DNA from 3 places in the Paenibacillus sp. FSL R10-2796 genome. Region 3 is predicted to be linked to each of the others. Evidence: predicted binding sites of a transcription regulator. Region 3 holds the regulator's gene; each other region holds the start of a gene.
What was found. The regulator Rex, encoded in region 3, represses fermentation and respiration genes when NADH is low (regulators of the CRP and FNR family bind a similar motif). The targets are predictions, from matches to a motif close to TTGTGAAATATTTCACAA.
Positions count from the first base shown of each region.

Region 1: the regulator Rex is predicted to act here: its motif matches at 3,876-3,893, upstream of NST58_RS12475 (DUF1641 domain-containing protein).
Region 2: the regulator Rex is predicted to act here: its motif matches at 3,217-3,234, upstream of NST58_RS32260 (cytochrome ubiquinol oxidase subunit I).

Region 1 is NZ_CP150178.1:2,808,361-2,814,471, reverse strand. It holds gene map (type I methionyl aminopeptidase) at 1-102, opposite strand, end outside; gene NST58_RS12490 (hypothetical protein) at 135-1,121, opposite strand; gene NST58_RS12485 (SGNH/GDSL hydrolase family protein) at 1,290-1,916, opposite strand; gene NST58_RS12480 (NAD(P)/FAD-dependent oxidoreductase) at 2,081-3,259, opposite strand; gene NST58_RS12475 (DUF1641 domain-containing protein) at 3,300-3,743, opposite strand; gene NST58_RS12470 (DUF2785 domain-containing protein) at 3,944-4,786, opposite strand; gene NST58_RS12465 (nitroreductase family protein) at 5,008-5,625, shown strand; gene NST58_RS12460 (hypothetical protein) at 5,736-6,111, opposite strand, start outside.
Region 2 is NZ_CP150178.1:7,234,385-7,240,495, reverse strand. It holds gene NST58_RS32285 (MBL fold metallo-hydrolase) at 1-322, shown strand, start outside; gene NST58_RS32280 (hypothetical protein) at 291-497, opposite strand; gene NST58_RS32275 (trypsin-like peptidase domain-containing protein) at 886-2,133, shown strand; gene NST58_RS32270 (cold-shock protein) at 2,553-2,753, shown strand; gene NST58_RS32265 (cold-shock protein) at 2,846-3,073, shown strand; gene NST58_RS32260 (cytochrome ubiquinol oxidase subunit I) at 3,296-4,699, shown strand; gene cydB (cytochrome d ubiquinol oxidase subunit II) at 4,686-5,702, shown strand; gene cydD (thiol reductant ABC exporter subunit CydD) at 5,702-6,111, shown strand, end outside.
Region 3 is NZ_CP150178.1:4,840,385-4,846,495, forward strand. It holds gene NST58_RS21925 (AAA family ATPase) at 1-110, opposite strand, end outside; gene NST58_RS21930 (hypothetical protein) at 103-645, opposite strand; gene NST58_RS21935 (DUF5590 domain-containing protein) at 1,056-1,574, opposite strand; gene NST58_RS21940 (amidohydrolase) at 1,747-3,048, opposite strand; gene NST58_RS21945 (redox-sensing transcriptional repressor Rex) at 3,035-3,688, opposite strand; gene dinG (ATP-dependent DNA helicase DinG) at 3,819-6,111, opposite strand, start outside.

The DNA.
Region 1 (6,111 bases), 2.0 Mb from region 3:
CATCCCAGGGGTTACTTTCTTTTTCATCTCGGCGATGGTGTGGCCCACCACTTTTCCAATAGCTTTTAACCCTTCTAAATCTTGTACCGTATCACTTGTCATCCAACACACATTCCTCTCACTTCATGAATTAATCATTTGTCCAGCCTCTGAAATGCACTCCCTACCCACTGAAAAGTATCTTCCACTTGTTTGCCTGCTGCGTTATCGTAGTAACTTCTCTTGAAGCTATGCTCATCAACTTTATCCAGTTTTATGGAATACCGCTCAGGACTGCTGATAAACAGCTGATTTACAGGTTTAATAGGCAGTTCTTCTATCACGTTATTTCTTCTGAGTGTAAAAAGCTTGTAGAAATAACCGTTACTCGTTCCATATTGTCCGATCGTAAAATCGGGATCACCATCTCCATTATAATCCTCAAACTGAAGCTGGAAAAAATCATTAAAGGTCTGGGCAAATTGATCATTTAACGGATAGCTACTCAGTGTTTTTCCATGCTCGTCAGTCACTACTAGCCTAAATCGGCCACTCCAGTTTCTTCCCGCTAACGGACTCGGTGTAGTCCAATCTTCGCTATATGTCCCCTCTTGCAGTTGCAGATTTAAAAATCCCGCTCTGCCTGTGACCGGAGACAGTTCATTATGTGATAGGGTTACTGGACCTGTTACCTCGACAGAAGTCTCCACAGGGTCTGCCTGTTCAATGTTCTCCGTATCGATTGTTCCATAAATGAGCTTTCTTAACTGGTCAGAGTTTTTTACAGGAATTGTGTAGCCCTGACTGCTGTTCTCTGCTGTAGTAAACATCCCTTCATGTCCAAGTTGATCTCCAAGCGCTATGTAATAATCTTCCGAATAGCCGTCCCCATAAACAAGCTTCATTTCAAATTCCGGACCCCAATCCAGATCATCAGAAAATTTCTTACTCTTGTTCATAGCCTCCGCAAGCGTCTTGATCAAAACAGAATCCTTTAGCGTTAAGCTCTCTGAGTGCAAAGGACGATCCGCTTGTTTCTGATCACTCGTTGCCACAGGTGTCAACGACACGCCTTCGATCCATCTGGCATTGATGAAGCCCAAATCACTTTTACATCCGCTTAACACTACGACCAATAACAAAGGTGCTATCCATATTAACCGCCTAATGCGAATCGCCTCCAATACATAAGCATATTCCAATTATAACAGTGTCTATAAATATATAAAAACGACTTTATGAACACGCGATTAAAAAAAGACTACAACCTGCTTATTAAAGCGTGGTTCTAGTCTTAAAAGGGCAATTGATTAGATTGCTCCCATCGTTTTGAGCCAAGCATCCGCAATAAGTGCATGACCTGCAGGAGTAGGATGTACTCCATCATATGCCCAGTAAGCCGGTTCTGCTTTTACGGAAGCCGCTGCAAAAAGTCCATCTAGCGGAACCAGCGGCGCCCCATATTCACGTGCCAGCTCGCGGACAATATGAATTTTAGGATCAAGATCCTGACGCCAAGTTCTACGATCTTCCGGTACAGGCAAAACAAAAGGCTCTATAAGCACTAATTTAGCATTCAAAGATTTCCGAGTGCGTTCGATCAGGTCCCGATATGAAGCTTCAAACTGCTCGGGAGTGGTTTCTTCACCAGAATCAAAACGCCGCCAAGTGTCATTAATTCCAATATAAATGGACACCCAAGTCGGCTTCAAATCCAGACAATCCTGATCCCAACGTCCCTGTAAATCAACAATACGGTTGCCACCAATACCACGGTTAATAAAAGTAAGATTCTTCTCTGGATATAAATACCCCAGACGAGCGGCGACCATCATTGCATAACCTACTCCAAGTGATGAAGCGTCTTCATGATTACGCCCCCAGTCTGTAATGCTGTCCCCTTGAAACAGAATGACATCGTTTTGTTGGAATATCATAAATGAAATCCTCCTCTAACTACCTCTGTTAATATAACCCAATCTATTATATCAAATACAATGAATACAGCCTACTGTGAAACATCAATAATGCAAACATTTCACTAAAAAAACAATAACAAAAACCCCGCTCAGATTTGAGCAGGGTTTAGGGTTAAGCTATATTAGTAAGCTAGGCTGAACAATCCTTTAATGTGGGACAAGTAACGGATATTACTTGCTTCCTTCATCAGAGTTGCAGGCAAGCCCTTTAACGGAGTAGAACTTGCACCAACGATGGCAACACCGTCTTTACGGCCTAAGCTAGCAAGTGTACCAGAGTTGATTGGGCTAAAGCTTTCAAACGATTTATTTTTCAAGAAGGCATACAGATTGTATCCGATCAATTCACCCATTTGCCAAGCAATTTGCGCAGTTGGAGGGTAAGGACGTCCATCTTCTGCAAAGACCACCGCGCTGTCACCAGCAACGAATACATCTTTGTGGGAAGTGGATTGCAAGAATTCATTCACCGTTGCACGACCTCGGTTAACTTCAAGACCCGATTCGCCGATGAGTGGATTTCCTTGTACGCCACCAGTCCATACAAATGTGTTAGCAATAATTTTTTGACCGTCTTTCAAGTCAATCGCATTGCCTTCTACATTCGTAACAGGAAGACCTGTCAGGAATTGAACACCACGTTTCTCCAAGCTTGCTACAGCACGTTCGATTAATGCATCTGGCAATACTGGAAGGATTTTAGGACCTGCTTCAACGAGCATAAGCTTAATTTCTTTAGGATCAACGCCATATTTTTTAGTAAGTGTAGGCAATACATCCGCGATTTCACCAACAAGCTCAACACCTGTTAAGCCGCCGCCACCGATCAGGATGTTTGCATCTGCTTCATTTTTCGATTTCGCATATTCACGAATACGATCTTCAATATGTTGATGAATTTTGTTAGCATCTGCAGCTGATTTCAATACCATACTGTATTGTTCAAGCCCTGAAATGCCAAAATAAGCTGTAGTGCTGCCAAGACCTACAACAAGCGCATCATAAGTAAGTGTCACACCATCAGAAAGAACAATTTGTTTGTTCTCCACAGAAAATGAATTAACCTTCGCGATTTTCAGGTCAATATCTTTCCCTGCGAAAAGCTTAGTTAGAGGCATAGCTACAGCACCCTCTGCAACACTACCTGCTGCAAGACGATGCAATTCTGTAATGATTTGGTGTGTAGGATACTGATTAACTACAGTAATTTTAGCTTCATCTTTTTTGAGATATTTGCGTACGGTTAAGGCGCTTAGTAGACCACCATAACCTGCTCCTAGAATGACAATATGTTTAGACATGATGTTTCCTCCGTCCCTTACGTATAAGATATGAAAATGATTATTTCTGCTTACTGCGTTCTCCAGCAACTTGAAGGTATGCATTTACGAAACGGAAAAGCTTTTGCGCTTGCGGATCTTTCAACAACTTCATAAGACCAAAAAGACCAATAACTTCGTTACTTTCATTCGCACGATCTTTTGCTTCGATCACTGTAGCTGCCATATTCTTCGCGGAATGCACTACAGGTTCAGCAAGTTCTTTAATTGCACTTACCGTATCACTTTTCAAGACATCATCCGCTGCGACAGTTTGCACAAAGTCATAGGACTTTGTAAGCACGCCAACAAGCTCAGTTAATTTTGGCAGCTGTTCCACCAAGACTGTTAATGATTCCTGAACTTCTGGTTTCAAGAGCTGTTCTAGAACATCCATTTGTTCCTTGCTAACAGCTACTTTTGGTGATTCTTGTTCAGGTTGTGTTTGAGTGATTGATTCTGACATATCCAAATCTCCTCTGCAATAAGCTTTGCTGCTTAATAGTAATGAAAAACATAAGAACTTTTAACGCCATATTTCTATTATAGCACTTATCAAGTTATAAATGTCACAAAGTTTTTGAATTTCCATAAAATTTTGTGATTTTTATTACATTATAATAAATTATTTAAATTACCAGTGTTAATTAAAACCGTTTGAGTGAATTAATGTACAAATTCATTCAAATTCTTCTCAGTTTTCAACAAAACATCCACAATGTCCATATTCTTCTCTGTTAGAAGTAACCTGAAATAAAGAGAACGCAGGAAGTTCTTTGTATTTATTCGAGTAACGTACTGGCTGTGGCTTCTAGGCCAACTGCCACATTGCGCCAAGTTGAGAATCCAATCGGTTATAGACTGCTGTGGAAGTAAATGATGATCGATGATTGTAACTATAATAGTAGCAATCCGTTCATCTTCTTCCTCCCTGAATATGTATTGATCGTTATAAAGCATCTTTTGAATAACTGCCAGAACCTCTTCCCGCACCGCGGCATCACTCTCCGAGCATAAAACCAGCTCATCCAAGGCGTCGGCGCCATGAGCTGCTGCGTGTGCCCAGCCTTCTTTTTCCATATAACCTCTTAAGTCCCGTTCTTCCTCATAATAACGAATCAAACCCTGCTTCACCTTTATAAATTCAGAGCTATCTAATATCACCTTTTCCCTATGCCGCTGGAGAATAAGAGCAACAACCAATACAGAAAATGTTCTTGTATACACCGTGAGATCTTCTTTATTCCCAATGTGATAAAACAGATGCTGCTCGTCAAGAAGTATCCACAGCAGTTCACGAAGCTCCGTATCATTAAACCAACGTTTCTCATTAATCCATTTGTAGAATGTGGAATAAATCAATTCATCACGCAGTACAGGCTCGGGATCTCCTATATGCTCAAGCATCAACTTCACATAATCCTTTATATCCTCTCCACTTCTAAGCTCGTAGTCATTCTCTTCTATTCTTTGCAAATCTATCATCAATTGTTCTCTACTATTAATCAATTTATCCACCCTTTCATCCACTGTGTTTCTACATATCCTAATATCCTAATTTATGTCCTATTTTTTGACAACAGGGTATTCAAGATTAACTTCAATAAATTTTATCATTGACGAATTTTTTAGGCTGTGTTATTTTGAGTTAGTAACATTTAGTTAGTTCATTTACAAATATCAGGTGTTGATATTTTACAACCGAATACATACACAACGGAGGAATACTTATGAGCGCTTTTACAGACTTGATTCAGTCACGCAGATCCGCTATGAATTTTGTGGAAGGGGTTATCATCCCTCAGAATGAATTAGAGGAAATGTTCTCTTATGCCAGATTGGCACCCTCGGCCTATAATCTACAGCATACAAATTACAAAGTGATATCTAACGAGAGCTTAAAAGAAGAAATTCGCGAAGCAGCTTACGGCCAATATAAAATCCATACTGCTTCAGCAGTTATTGTAGTGCTAGGAGATAAGCATGCTTATCAGCAGGCTCCAGAAATCTATGGCGGGCTTAAAGCTTTAGGAGCGATGTCACAAGAGGAATATGATGAGCAAATAGAGATGATTAACAATGCTTACATTGATAAGGATGCTTTTCAAAGAGATGAAGCAATACGTAATGCCTCTCTCTCTGCCATGCACTTTATGCTGATCGCCAAAGATAAAGGTTGGGATACCTGCCCGATGATCGGCTTCGATGCTGATGCTATCCAATCCACCTTGAATCTGCCGGATCATATGGTACCTGTTATGCTGATCACGATCGGCAAAGACAAAAAACATAAAATCAGACCCCGCGGCTACCGTAAGCCAGTCAACGAATTCGTTGAATTCATCTGATTATAGATACAGCAAAACGTTCCATCCGAGGCAAGTAGCGGGTGGAACGTTTTTTAATTGAAACTCATCATGAAGATAATGAACCGTGTGCCCGATATACAAGAGAGGCTCTACTTCGCATATTGTAAAATGGCAATCGCTGCTCGTTCCCGTCGTTCGGAGTCATCACAAATCAAAGCATCTTTCAAAATATTAAGCGCCTTAGAGAGCGTCTCCTCATCCAATTCCAGCGGACTATTCACTTCTTGTTCATTAGCAGAAACACCTGTAATCCACAGATCCAAGCGAGCGCTTGGTTTTGGACCCTTATATTGTACAACCGGTGCACTTTGGTTAAATAACTCCCGCACGCCTGCGTTTAGTTCAGAAATCGGCAGACTTTTCAACCACGTCACACCACGCCGATGGCATGTACCCTCGTCAACATTATCAGTTAACTCGTTGTAAAAATAATCTCCGAGGTCCCCGAGATGTACCCAATCTCCA
Region 2 (6,111 bases), 2.4 Mb from region 3:
ATTGGTGCTGGAGGCGAATCATGATATCGAATTGCTGAGAATGGGACGTTATCCGTGGAATACGAAACGGCGCATCCTAGGCGACATGGGTCACCTTTCCAATGAGGCAGCTGGAGCTGCGCTTAGCGAAATTCTTACAGGGCGGACCAAACGGACCTATTTGGCGCATTTAAGCCGGGATCACAATATGATGGATTTGGCAAAAATGTCGGTACGCGGCGCAATGGAGGATCGGGGCTGTTTTTTCAAAGATAGTGAGTTCAGACTGTGTGATACGTATTATGATCAACCTACGCCATGGGATAAGCTGAGCCAGTCATAAGCTGATCAAGTTCAGCGGTCTTGCGATCTAATTCTTGACGGGAGATTAGGCCTTTTTCAATCATCAATTCGATCATTGCGCTAAAGGCAAGGGTCATGTGGTAGTGTTCATCCTTTAAGTCACCTAGCTTACCGATAAACTCGACTAAATCCATACTTGTTGAAAAAGAACTCATAATTAATCCTCCTTTAATAGTGTGAATATATAGTGTAATTAGAACTGAAAACTGTAAAAAATTCGCAGGTGTTTTAGCTGAGGAAAATCCCGAATTGCAGGTTGCCTGTGATACAATTAAAAGCGTGATGAGCAATGCTAAAATTTTAGGGACACTTCTATTTTATTGTAGTCTTTTAAGTTGCAAAATATTCCTAATAGAGAAGATATATTAAAAGATTATCATAATCTAACGATTGACCGAAACTCTTGTGGGGTTAATGGATAAAGTGAAACTTTTTAGTGATATTTGGAGTCTAATGGTTACAGAGGTTTGGTTCGGACGTGGTTGCTATAGGTTCAGGTCTTACCAACAGTGAACGCTTGGCAATAGAAGGGGGAGATTTTCGGTGGGATTGTTTGATGATGATTTCTATTCAACTAAAGTTTCGCGGTCCAGAGGGGATGAAGCATCAAAGGGATCGTTTGCTAATCGTAGACATTCTGTACGCAGATCGCGTAAGGGTTTATCTACTTGGCAAATATCCGCCGTTTGCTCCTTAGTCAGCGCTGTGGTGGCAGTTTTGTTATTCAGTATGTTTACAGGCCAGATGAGTCATGAGACTGCTCAGAAGCCGGTTGTAGCAACTGGAAATGTTGCCCCAAGCAGTAGTGATCCATTTGACCGGATTATTCAAGCTGCTGCCACGGTTCGCCCTGCAGTAGTAAGTATTATCAATCATAAAGAAGATAATGAAGAATTAAACATTCTGGATGAGTCTGCACTAGGCTCAGGAGTGATCTATAAAAAGACAGGGAATAAAGCATTTATCATTACTAATAATCATGTCATCGAAGACTCCGGTAATCTCGAAGTGGTTACAGTGAACGGAGAGACTCGTAAGGCAACACTCGTTGGAACGGATAAAGTAAGCGACATTGCGGTACTCTCTATTGATGCCAAAGGAATCGATACCATCGCGCAGCTCGGTGATTCCTCTAAGCTTCGTCTAGGTGAAACGGTCATTGCTATCGGTAATCCGCTAGGACTTGGTGATACATTGACCTCGGGGATTGTTAGCTATACTGAACGGATGGTCCCCGTATCCCTTAATCAGGATGGAGTATATGACTGGGAACAAGAAGTCATACAGACCGATGCGGCGATTAATGAAGGAAACAGTGGCGGCGCATTAGTGGATCTGGATGGCAAGGTCATTGGAATTAACACAATGAAGATTTCAGATACGGGTGTAGAGGGTTTGGGTTTTGCAATTCCCGCCAATCATGTGATAGATATCGCTAATGAGCTGGCTGAAAAAGGACATATTGCCCGTTCTTACTTGGGTGTATATTCAGTTGATTTGAACAATCCGTACGTTCCACTAGCAGAAGATCAACGCAATGAATTGAACCTGCCGAACAGTGTTAAGGATGGAGTAGTTGTTCTAGAAGCCGTTGGCCCTGCGAAGGAAGCTGGACTGCAATTCAATGATGTCATTACCAAATTTAATGATCAATCAATCATATCTACCCTTTCTCTTCGCAAGTACTTATATAATCATACGAAGATCGGTGATGATCTGAAAATTACTTACTATCGAAACGGCGAGGCCAAACAGGCAACAGTTAAACTTCTTGAAAAACCACAGGAATAATATGCTGGAAGTCGGTATATAATGATATAGCAGTTACGACAAGTAGAGCGGACTACCCCTTCGATTCCGAGGGGGTACCTTCTTGAAAAAGCGGATAAAAGTAACGTTTTTGGAAAAGCTATTTTTCTAAAACCATGATAATTATGCCAGAAAAAGGATCTATTTAGGGAATAAACACTAAGTGGCAGCCCTTACATTGGAAGGTAATACTTATTAGGGCAAAAACGGATATATTCGGATGCTTGCTTGCCTTTGCTAATCAGGTGTGGTAATATGATATCAATCATACATTTAGTCCCTAATTCTCGCATTGAAAAGGGCTGTCATATTTGGTAATACAACCTTTTTCAATGTGTGAATTTTTTCTTTGTTTGAAGATAAAAAGAACATATTAATTTAAATTTGTGGAGGTAACACACATGCAAACAGGTACAGTTAAATGGTTCAACGCAGAAAAAGGATTCGGATTTATCGAAGTTGAAGGCGGAAGCGACGTATTCGTTCACTTCAGCGCAATCACTGGCGACGGCTTCAAAACTTTGGACGAAGGCCAACGCGTTGAATTCAACGTTGTTCAAGGCAACCGTGGACCACAAGCCGAAAACGTTGTAAAACTGTAATAATAGAAGAAACCGTCCCAGCTTGTGAAAGTTGGGACGGTCTTTTTATATCTAGTTACTCACTATTGACTTACAGGATGGGAGGAACGGCAATGAACTACCGGAAGAAACCTTTGGAAGAAATACCGGAAGAAAATACCGCAATTTGGGCATGTACCAATGAGGGATGCAACGGATGGATGAGGGATAATTTCGCATTTGAACATGCGCCTTCTTGCCGTCTATGTGACTCTCCAATGGTTCGCAGCACGAAGATGCTACCCCAATTGCTTAATTCGAATGGCGATCTCAAATCGCTGAAGAAGGGTATTTCCATCTAACCAATACCTAAATGAGTCAAGCATTTAATAGAACGACGAACCACTCAAGACGGGTAAACCGTCTTATTTTTTTTGCTTTCTTTATGCTAAATTGTGATCTTTGTCACAAATCATTTGAATTTCACCGTTAAATGACTATCTTTATGTGACATTTATCACAAAAAGAAGTTTAAATTTTTGACAGAATATAATTAACGAAAAGGGGAGAAGGAAGGGACAAATATGGATACAGTAATGCTGTCGCGTATACAATTTGCGTCGACGACAATATTCCACTATTTCTTTGTACCGGTATCAATCGGACTAGCGCTCTTGATTGCAATCATGGAGACAATGTACGTTAGAAAAGGTAATGAAGAGTACAAAAAAATGGCGCAGTTCTGGGGAAAGCTATTCCTCATCAATTTTGCAGTAGGGGTAGTTACAGGAATCTTGCAGGAATTTCAGTTCGGGATGAACTGGTCCGATTATTCACGTTTTGTGGGTGATGTATTCGGGGCTCCACTTGCAGTTGAGGCATTGGCAGCCTTTTTCCTCGAGTCTACTTTTATTGGGATATGGATATTCGGCTGGGATAAGGTGTCCAAGCGAGTACATTTACTGTCCATCTGGCTGGTAGCATTCGGTACGATGTTATCTGCATTCTGGATTCTAGCGGCTAACTCTTTTATGCAGCATCCTGTGGGTTTTGAGATAAATAATGGACGTGCAGAAATGAATGATTTCTTCGCGCTTATTACGAACGGACAATTGCTGGTTGAATTCCCACATACAGTACTGGCTGCTTATGCAACAGGTGCTTTTCTTGTAACAGGTATTAGTGCTTATAAAATATTGAAGAAACAAGAGGTTTCTTTCTTTAAGAAGTCTTTTCAGATTGCAGCCATCGTAGGGATTATTTCTTCTATTGGTGTAGCTGTTGCTGGTCACGCCCAAGCGCAATATTTGGTTGAAACTCAACCAATGAAAATGGCAGCTTCCGAAGGACTGTGGGGTAAGAGTGGTGACCCGGCACCTTGGACCGTATGGGCAAACATTGATCCAAAGAATCAAATTAGTAGTGGAGAATTTCAAATTCCTTATATGCTGAGTTTCCTTTCATACAGTAAATTTTCCGGTGAAGTTAAAGGTATGCTTGAGCTGCAAGCGGAGTATGAGCAAACCTATGGCCCCGGTGACTATATTCCACCTGTACGTACGACATTCTGGAGTTTCCGGATCATGGTTCTAGCAGGAACGTTAATGATTGTATTGGGAATGTACGCTATGTACTTAATGTGGCGCAAAAAAATGGACCGTCCGAACACTTGGTTTATGCGGTTTATGTTATGGGGCTTGTTGCTTCCTCCGATTGCGAATACAGCCGGTTGGGTTATGACCGAATTCGGGCGTCAGCCATGGACGGTATTCGGACTGATGACAACGGAAGACAGTGTGTCGCCTAATATTACAAGTGGTCAAGTTCTGTTCTCCGTGATTTCTTTTACAACGATTTATTTAATTCTAGGATTAGTGTTGGTCGGATTGTTTATTAAAGTGATTAAAAAAGGTCCTTATGCAATGGATAACGATCACGGCGATTCGAATGATCCATATAACGAGGAGGGTTCCCATGATATCTCTTAATGAATTGTGGTTTGTGCTGATTGCAGTTCTGTTTATAGGGTTCTTCTTCCTGGAGGGTTTCGATTTCGGCGTAGGGATGGAAACACAAATTCTCGCTAAAAATGATACAGAGCGCCGTGTTCTGATTAACTCGATCGGACCCTTCTGGGATGGGAATGAGGTATGGCTTATCACAGCTGCGGGTGCAATGTTTGCGGCTTTCCCTGAGTGGTATGCAACGCTGTTTAGTGGATTCTATATTCCTTTTGTATTTGCCTTATTAGCTCTGATAGCGCGTGGTGTCGCTTTTGAATTCAGAGGTAAACGTGATTCATTGGCTTGGAAAAGAACTTGGGATGCTTGTATCTTTATCGGCAGCTTCCTTCCACCATTCCTCTTGGCAGTAGTATTTGCAAGCTTTATCAAAGGATTGCCTATTGATGGGGAGATGCAAATGTATGCAGGGTTCACAGATATCGTGAATGTGTACACTGTAGTAGCAGGGCTTACTGTTGTCCTTCTGTGCCTGGTGCATGGTCTCATGTTCACAACACTGCGTACAGTGGGGGATCTACAGGCTCGCGCTCGCAAGTTGGCTCAAAAATTGCTAATCCCGCTCGCAGTTTTATTTACTGCTTTTGTGATTATGACTTATAATATGACGGATATTTTCGAGCAACGTGGAACGATTCTTATGATTATTGTAGCCCTGGGAGTTATCGCCTTTGTACTGTCCGGTTACTTCATGACGAAGAAGAAGGATGGCTACGCTTTTGGAATGACAGGAGCGGTAATGGCGCTTTCGGTAACTTCTATCTTTGTAGGATTGTTCCCGCGTGTTATGATTAGTTCAATTGATCAAGCTTTTAATTTGACGATCACTAATGCGGCTTCGGGCCATTACTCTTTGAAGGTAATGACGATTGTGGCACTGACTATCCTTCCGTTCGTATTGGGATATCAAATTTGGAGTTACTTTGTCTTTCATAAACGGGTTCACGAGAAGGAGCATCTTGAATACTAATGGATAAAAACTTGCTTGGGTATAAAGGAGTTAAGCCAGTCTTTCTGATTGTAGGCTTCCTTACCCTGGTGCAAAGCTTGTCCATACTTCTGCTGGCTAAATCGCTGGCAGAAGTCATCTCTGCGCTATTTGCGGGAGAACCTCTGAAGGAACAATGGGGCACTGCGCTATTGTTCCTTCTTGCATTTCTTGTGCGCCATGCTTGTGCTATGCTGATGAGCCGTGTCTCTTACCGCTTCGCGGAAGCAACGGGCAGCACTATGCGGAGGGAAATGATGGACAAGCTCTTCCAGCTTGGCCCTAGAATGGTGGGCGGGCGTGGAACCGGGGATCTTGTTACACTGGTGCTGGAAGGGGTAACTAAATTCCGCACGTATCTGGAAGCGATCATTCCTAGAATGGTAGGGAT
Region 3 (6,111 bases):
AGCATCCCAGCAGCAATTACAATCGGGAATATATTAATGCCTAGAAAAGCCATGAAAATAAACAAGACAGGAACAAATCCGATTAGAATTTCTTTAAGGTATTTAGGCATTATTCCATACCCCCAATGTCGCAGGTTTTCGCGGCAAAATAATAAATTTGCTTTCTTTTCCATTACTCAAGCTTACATAGACATTATTGTCGTCAATTTCTGTTGAGGCTATCACATTTTTATATTGCGGATATTGCGCTTTGAGTCCATCAAGTTCTGTGGGTATAAGTGTATATTTACGGCTCTCCATGGCTTCAGCTACAGAGAACATCGCTTTATCCCAGTATTCATCCAGCAATTCACTGGAGTTCTGTTCTACATCAAGTTTTAGTGTACGTCCATCAATCATCGATTTTCCTTCTTGGGAGACGTACTGAACCAGCTCACGTAATTTCGTGCCTGGCTGGAGATCAAGTTTCAAAGTGACCTCATTGCGGTTAATACTGATATGAGAATTATTGACGCCCTCATATTGAGATACAATCTTCTGAAGTGGTTCCTGCATTGCAAACTGACGATACAAAAAGAAGCCACCAAACAATAGAGTAGCCGACAGTAGAGACGTTATCAGCACAGGTACAAGACGTAATTTCAAGAAACGTCCTCCTCTCAAAGATGACAAAATATAAAGCTCATTATAATAATTTATAGCTACTTGAGAGCTCATCAGAGAGACTGAAGTCTCTTATTGCTGTTCTAATTACAAGTAGTAGTATATCACAGGTGTATATACTAATTTCAAAATAAATGTGAATATATTTAAAATTTAATTTTTTAAATATTTCCATCAATACCAAATAAATTCCTCACTTTCGACAAAACCGGCCTTGATTTTTAATCAATCGGCCTATTTTCGTATGTGAATTTAAGAGAATATTCGATGATAACCACCCATTCAGTATATCACTTAGTATATCACTTTTGTACATCAAATAAATGTAAACAAGCGAACTTATTATAAGTTCGCTTGTTTACTATGACACCCTTAATTTCCTTATGTTCAGCTTAACTTTTAGGTAAACTGTAACCTTCGCCCATTCGGGACCCATCCGAAAAGCGATAAAATTGATAATAATACCGACCGCTCTGTTTATAAAAAAGCTGCCAAGCATACTCTCCGTTATATACTCCCGGCAGCAAGCGTTCAATCGTTATGTCCGGAAGATCAGCTTTGATAATGCCGCGTATTTGGGCTTCCGAGGTTCCTTTACTTAGTTCCTCAGCAAACACTGCGTCGTCGCCTTCAGCAAATTTTCCATCTACCGTAAAGCGGACCCAGACCATAAGAGCAGTCCCGGCTTCATTTTTCCCTGTTAATACCCAGTACACTGCATTTTCATCCCAAACCGATTTTTGTGCTTTGGTTACCTCTGTTAGACCCGCTCTGGTTTTGGCAACATCCTTAGCGATATCACGCTCGTTCCATTGATCTTTCATAATATAGGCATAGAACTGGATAAGTCCAAACCCCAGGAGCAGAATCAGAACTGACCCCAGGAGGATCCATTTTTTCCTTTTCTTCAAGGTACAGCTCCCTTTCTAGTAATATATCTTTTTTGATTATATAACACACCCGCGTGTTTATCCAAAATTTCATAATTTTCTAGGTTTCCCAGCCTTAAAAATACACAAAAGGCCGCAACTTTTGCTAAAAGCAAAAAGTCGCAGCCTATTATTTATTCGTTATTCTCCAGACTTAACGCTTCAATAAACCTTCGAAGGCTTCTTGCGCTTTACGCCGGATAGCTTCCTCATCCAGGGTTAAGCATTGTCCATGCTTGATGACCTGTTTACCATTCACCCACACATGCTCAACATCCTTAGCGCTAGCAGAGTAAACCGCATGAGACAACAGATCTGTGTGTGGCAGCAAATGCGGCTGATCGATATCAATAGCAATGAAATCTGCTTTCATCCCTACAGCAAGTCTGCCTACATTATTTAAAAAGATGGACTGCGCGCCATATTCTGTAGCCATACGCAGAGCCTCTGGAGCTGGAACAGCCGTTGGATCACCGCTGACACCCTTATGAATGAGAGCTGCAAGCCGCATCTCTTCAAACATATCCAAGTTATTGTTGCTTGCCGCGCCATCCGTGCCAAGAGACACCTTCACACCAGCTTTTAGAAGATCAGTAACCCGAGCCACTCCGCTAGCCAACTTCAAATTACTGCCCGGATTATGAGATACACCCACATTATGGCGAGCCAAGATCTCAATCTCTTCATCATTTAAATGAACACCATGTGCAACTATCGAGGGACGTGTGAACATGCCAAGCTTCTCTAAGTGAGCTACAGGACGCAACCCGTAATCCGCCACATTTTGTTCCACTTCACGTTTCGTTTCGGACATATGCGTATGCATCGGTAAATCCAGATCATGCGCTGCCTGCACGAACTTAACCAGGAAGTCCGGAGGGCAAGTATAAGGGGCGTGCGGCGAGATCATAGTAGTAATTCTGCCTTCAGCCTTTCCATGCCAGTTACGGGCAAAAGAAATCGCTTCCGCAAGCTTGTGATTCTGTACATCCTCTGGACATAACCCGATCACACCACGCATCAATACGGAACGGATACCTGATAACTCAGCTACCTCGGCTACTCGGTCCATATGATCATACATATCGAGGAAGGTCGTAGTTCCACCCTTCAGCATTTCCAATACAGATAAGGAGGTTCCCCAGTATACATCATCACCGGTGAACTTTTCCTCCATTGGCCACATCTTCTCCTGAAGCCACACTTGTAGCGCTAAATCATCTCCATATCCACGCAGCAAAGACATCGCCGCATGACCATGTGTGTTTACAAGTCCAGGCATGAACAGCAGACGGCTGCCATCAACCACTTGCACTCCAGCTTCCATCTGAGGCTCTTCTTTTCCTATGTAAGTGATTAAATCATCTTCAATAGTCATATATCCACTCAGAACCGGCTCATCCGTTCCCGGAGTCAGAAAATACCCGCCCTTAATTATCGTTTTATTGTTGTTCATGTTCGCTTTCTTCCTTTCCATCCCGCAAGTAATAAGCAAGACTTTGCAGATCAGTTGTAAAATCAGCTGCATGCACCCGGATATTCGGTGGTGTCTTCAGAATCACAGGGGCAAAGTTCAAAATCGCTTCAATCCCAGAAGAAATGAGAATATCTGCTACATTTTGAGCTTCTGAATCAGGTACGGTAATAATGGCAATGCGAATACCTTGCTCACGAATCGTGCTGCCTAGTTCATCCATCGGTTGCACAGTAAGGGAGTTGATCTTACGTCCAACCTTAGGAGCGTACGAATCAAATATAGCCGTGATTTTCATAGTATCTTTAAGATATGCATTGTAATTAGACAAGGCATGTCCGAGATTACCTGCTCCAACTAAAGCTACATTAAGCTGTTGATCCAGCTTCAGGATATGACGGATTTTCTCAATAAGATACGTTACATCATAGCCGATACCTTTTCTGCCGAAGTCACCAAAATATGCTAAATCCTTACGAATCTGTGCGGGATTAAGATCAAGCTTTTGTCCAAGTTCCTGAGAGGAAACTGTTAATATTTCGCGATTCTGGAGATCATTCAAAAAACGCAAGTACACAGGCAGTCTGCGAACAACGGCTTCTGATATTTTATCCGATTTCATATTTTTCCTCCTAAAAATAGTAATGTTCTTGTGAAAATCCATATTCAAACGTCTACCTCTCCTTATTAAGGACGGTACTGTAACACACCGCCCTTAAGGATAAGGAGGAGCTAAACTGAAGACGAGCGTTTTAAGAAGCGCCGCCATCCTCTAGCCATTCCGCTATGCGAGGGACCATTTGATCAGTAAGCATATGCTCCATTTTGGGACCAGGCAATGAATAAAGGAAATACTTCCCGTAATGAGATTCAATAACCCTTGTATCATAAACAATAACTATTCCGCGATCCTGCGCCGTGCGAACCAGTCTTCCGAATCCCTGCTTAAAACGAATAACCGCTTGAGGAACAGATAATTTCATGAACGGATTCTTCTTCTGGGCCTGTAATAACTCCGACTTCGCTTCCGCCAACGGGTGATTCGGCGGTTGAAACGGAAGTCTCACGATGGCCAGGCAAGTCAGTGCTTCACCTGGAATATCTACACCTTCCCAGAAGCTGCTCGTCCCCAGCAATACGGATGCTGCACTGTCCTGAAAGCGGCGGATCAGCTTGCTCCGGCTGCCACCTTCCACGCCTTGACCAAGCACCGTAATCTCTTGTGAGGCTAAAGCCTCTTTAAGCGGATCATATACCTGACGCAGCATTTTATAAGAAGTAAACAGAACCAGCATCCGCCCACGTGTTGTTTTAGCAGCTTCCGATAATGACTGTACGAGTGTATCGACAAATCGAGCATCGCCCACACTGCCCTTCACACTAGGAAAATCACGCGGTATAACTAACAGTGCCTGCTCGCGATACTTAAAGGGAGAAGGAAGAAGTGAGGTCATTAGACGTCCTTCTTCCGCAGCTTCGTTAAGTCCGAGATTATCAATCATAAATTGAAAAGATTTATCTACAGACAGCGTCGCCGAGGTAAGCACGATGCTTTTTTTCTTATCGAAGAACAACTCTTTAAGCTGGCTGCTAACATCCACAGGGACAGCATACATCTGCAGTGATTTGCTGCGGTAATTCCCATTTGCCTCCAGCCAATATACTACATTATCGTCATTCAGCCCCATAAAGAATCTTACTTGCTCACGGATGGAAGCCAAATCCTTAAATAAACCGCTAATATCAGTAACAAGACTGTCTGCTGAGGATTGGCTTTCCTGGTCGCGCATCTCGTTAAGCATTTTATCACCCTTACGGATGATGTCGCTTAACGTCAGATTCATAGTGTTCTCTAGTGCAACCAATTCATCCCAATCCTTCGGCTTACGGGCGGGAATCAAACGCATAACCAGTTGTCCCGCTTCCCCTGCCCCTGCATCACTGCGTTCCGGCAAAAGGCTGAACAGCTTGTCGCTGAGTGCATCCCAGGTTTCTTTGACGGTAAGCAGATCCGGGTAGATCCGATCGATGACTCCGCTCCATTCTGAAGCCTCTTCACTGCCTGACGACTGTAATATCTGGCGCAGAGCAGGAAGCTGTCCGTTTCGGCTATCTTTATACAGCCGCGATAATGTGTGTGCCACAGTGAAATGCTTCATATGCATGCCAAGATGTTTACCAGCCACATCTTCTAAATGATGTGCTTCATCAATGACAAGATGCTCGTAAGCCGGAAGCAGCTGGTGCCCAGCCTTAACATCTGCGAATAGCTTGGAGTGGTTCGTAATAACCACGTCAGCAATCCCAGCTTCATGCTTGGCCCTATGATAATAACATTTGCGGAACCAAGGACAAGAACGGCCCAGACAGGAATCGGTATCGCTTGCCACCGTCTCCCAGAAATCACCGCCCCGGCCGCTTAAATTCAGCTCTTCATCATCCCCTGATTCACTTTGAGTGAGCCATACAATCATCTGAGCGGCAGTAAGCGCATCTTCCCTTGGGCTTATAAAGTCCTTTTTATTAATTTTATGCTCAAACTTACGCAGACACAAATAATGCCCTCTTCCCTTAAAAATAGCAGCTTTAAACGGAAAAGGAACTACCTGCGTTAACAAAGGGATATCCCGCTCGCGCAATTGGTCCTGCAGATTAATGGTATGAGTGCTGACCATGACTTTTTCATTGGTGCGAACGCTTTGATAAATGGCAGGCAACAAATAACCGAGCGATTTACCGGTTCCTGTGCCCGCTTCGATCAGTAGGTGTTTGTCTTCGGCAAGTGCCGTCATCACCTCATTGATCATAATATCCTGAGCTTCCCGGCTTTCATACTGCGGTAATGTGTCTTTAAGTCGTTTGGTTACTTCGTCCATATAATCAGTAAAAGATAAATTCGCTAGCGGATTCTCAGCATGCTCATCTCTAGGTGGCGCTAACTCCGTCCAATCTCCTACTGCAAGCGCTAATTGACGATAGAAAGTCAGATCACCTTCGGGCTGTAGCGTCTCCGCTTCCCGCTCTCGCAGCAGACCATCAAAGTAC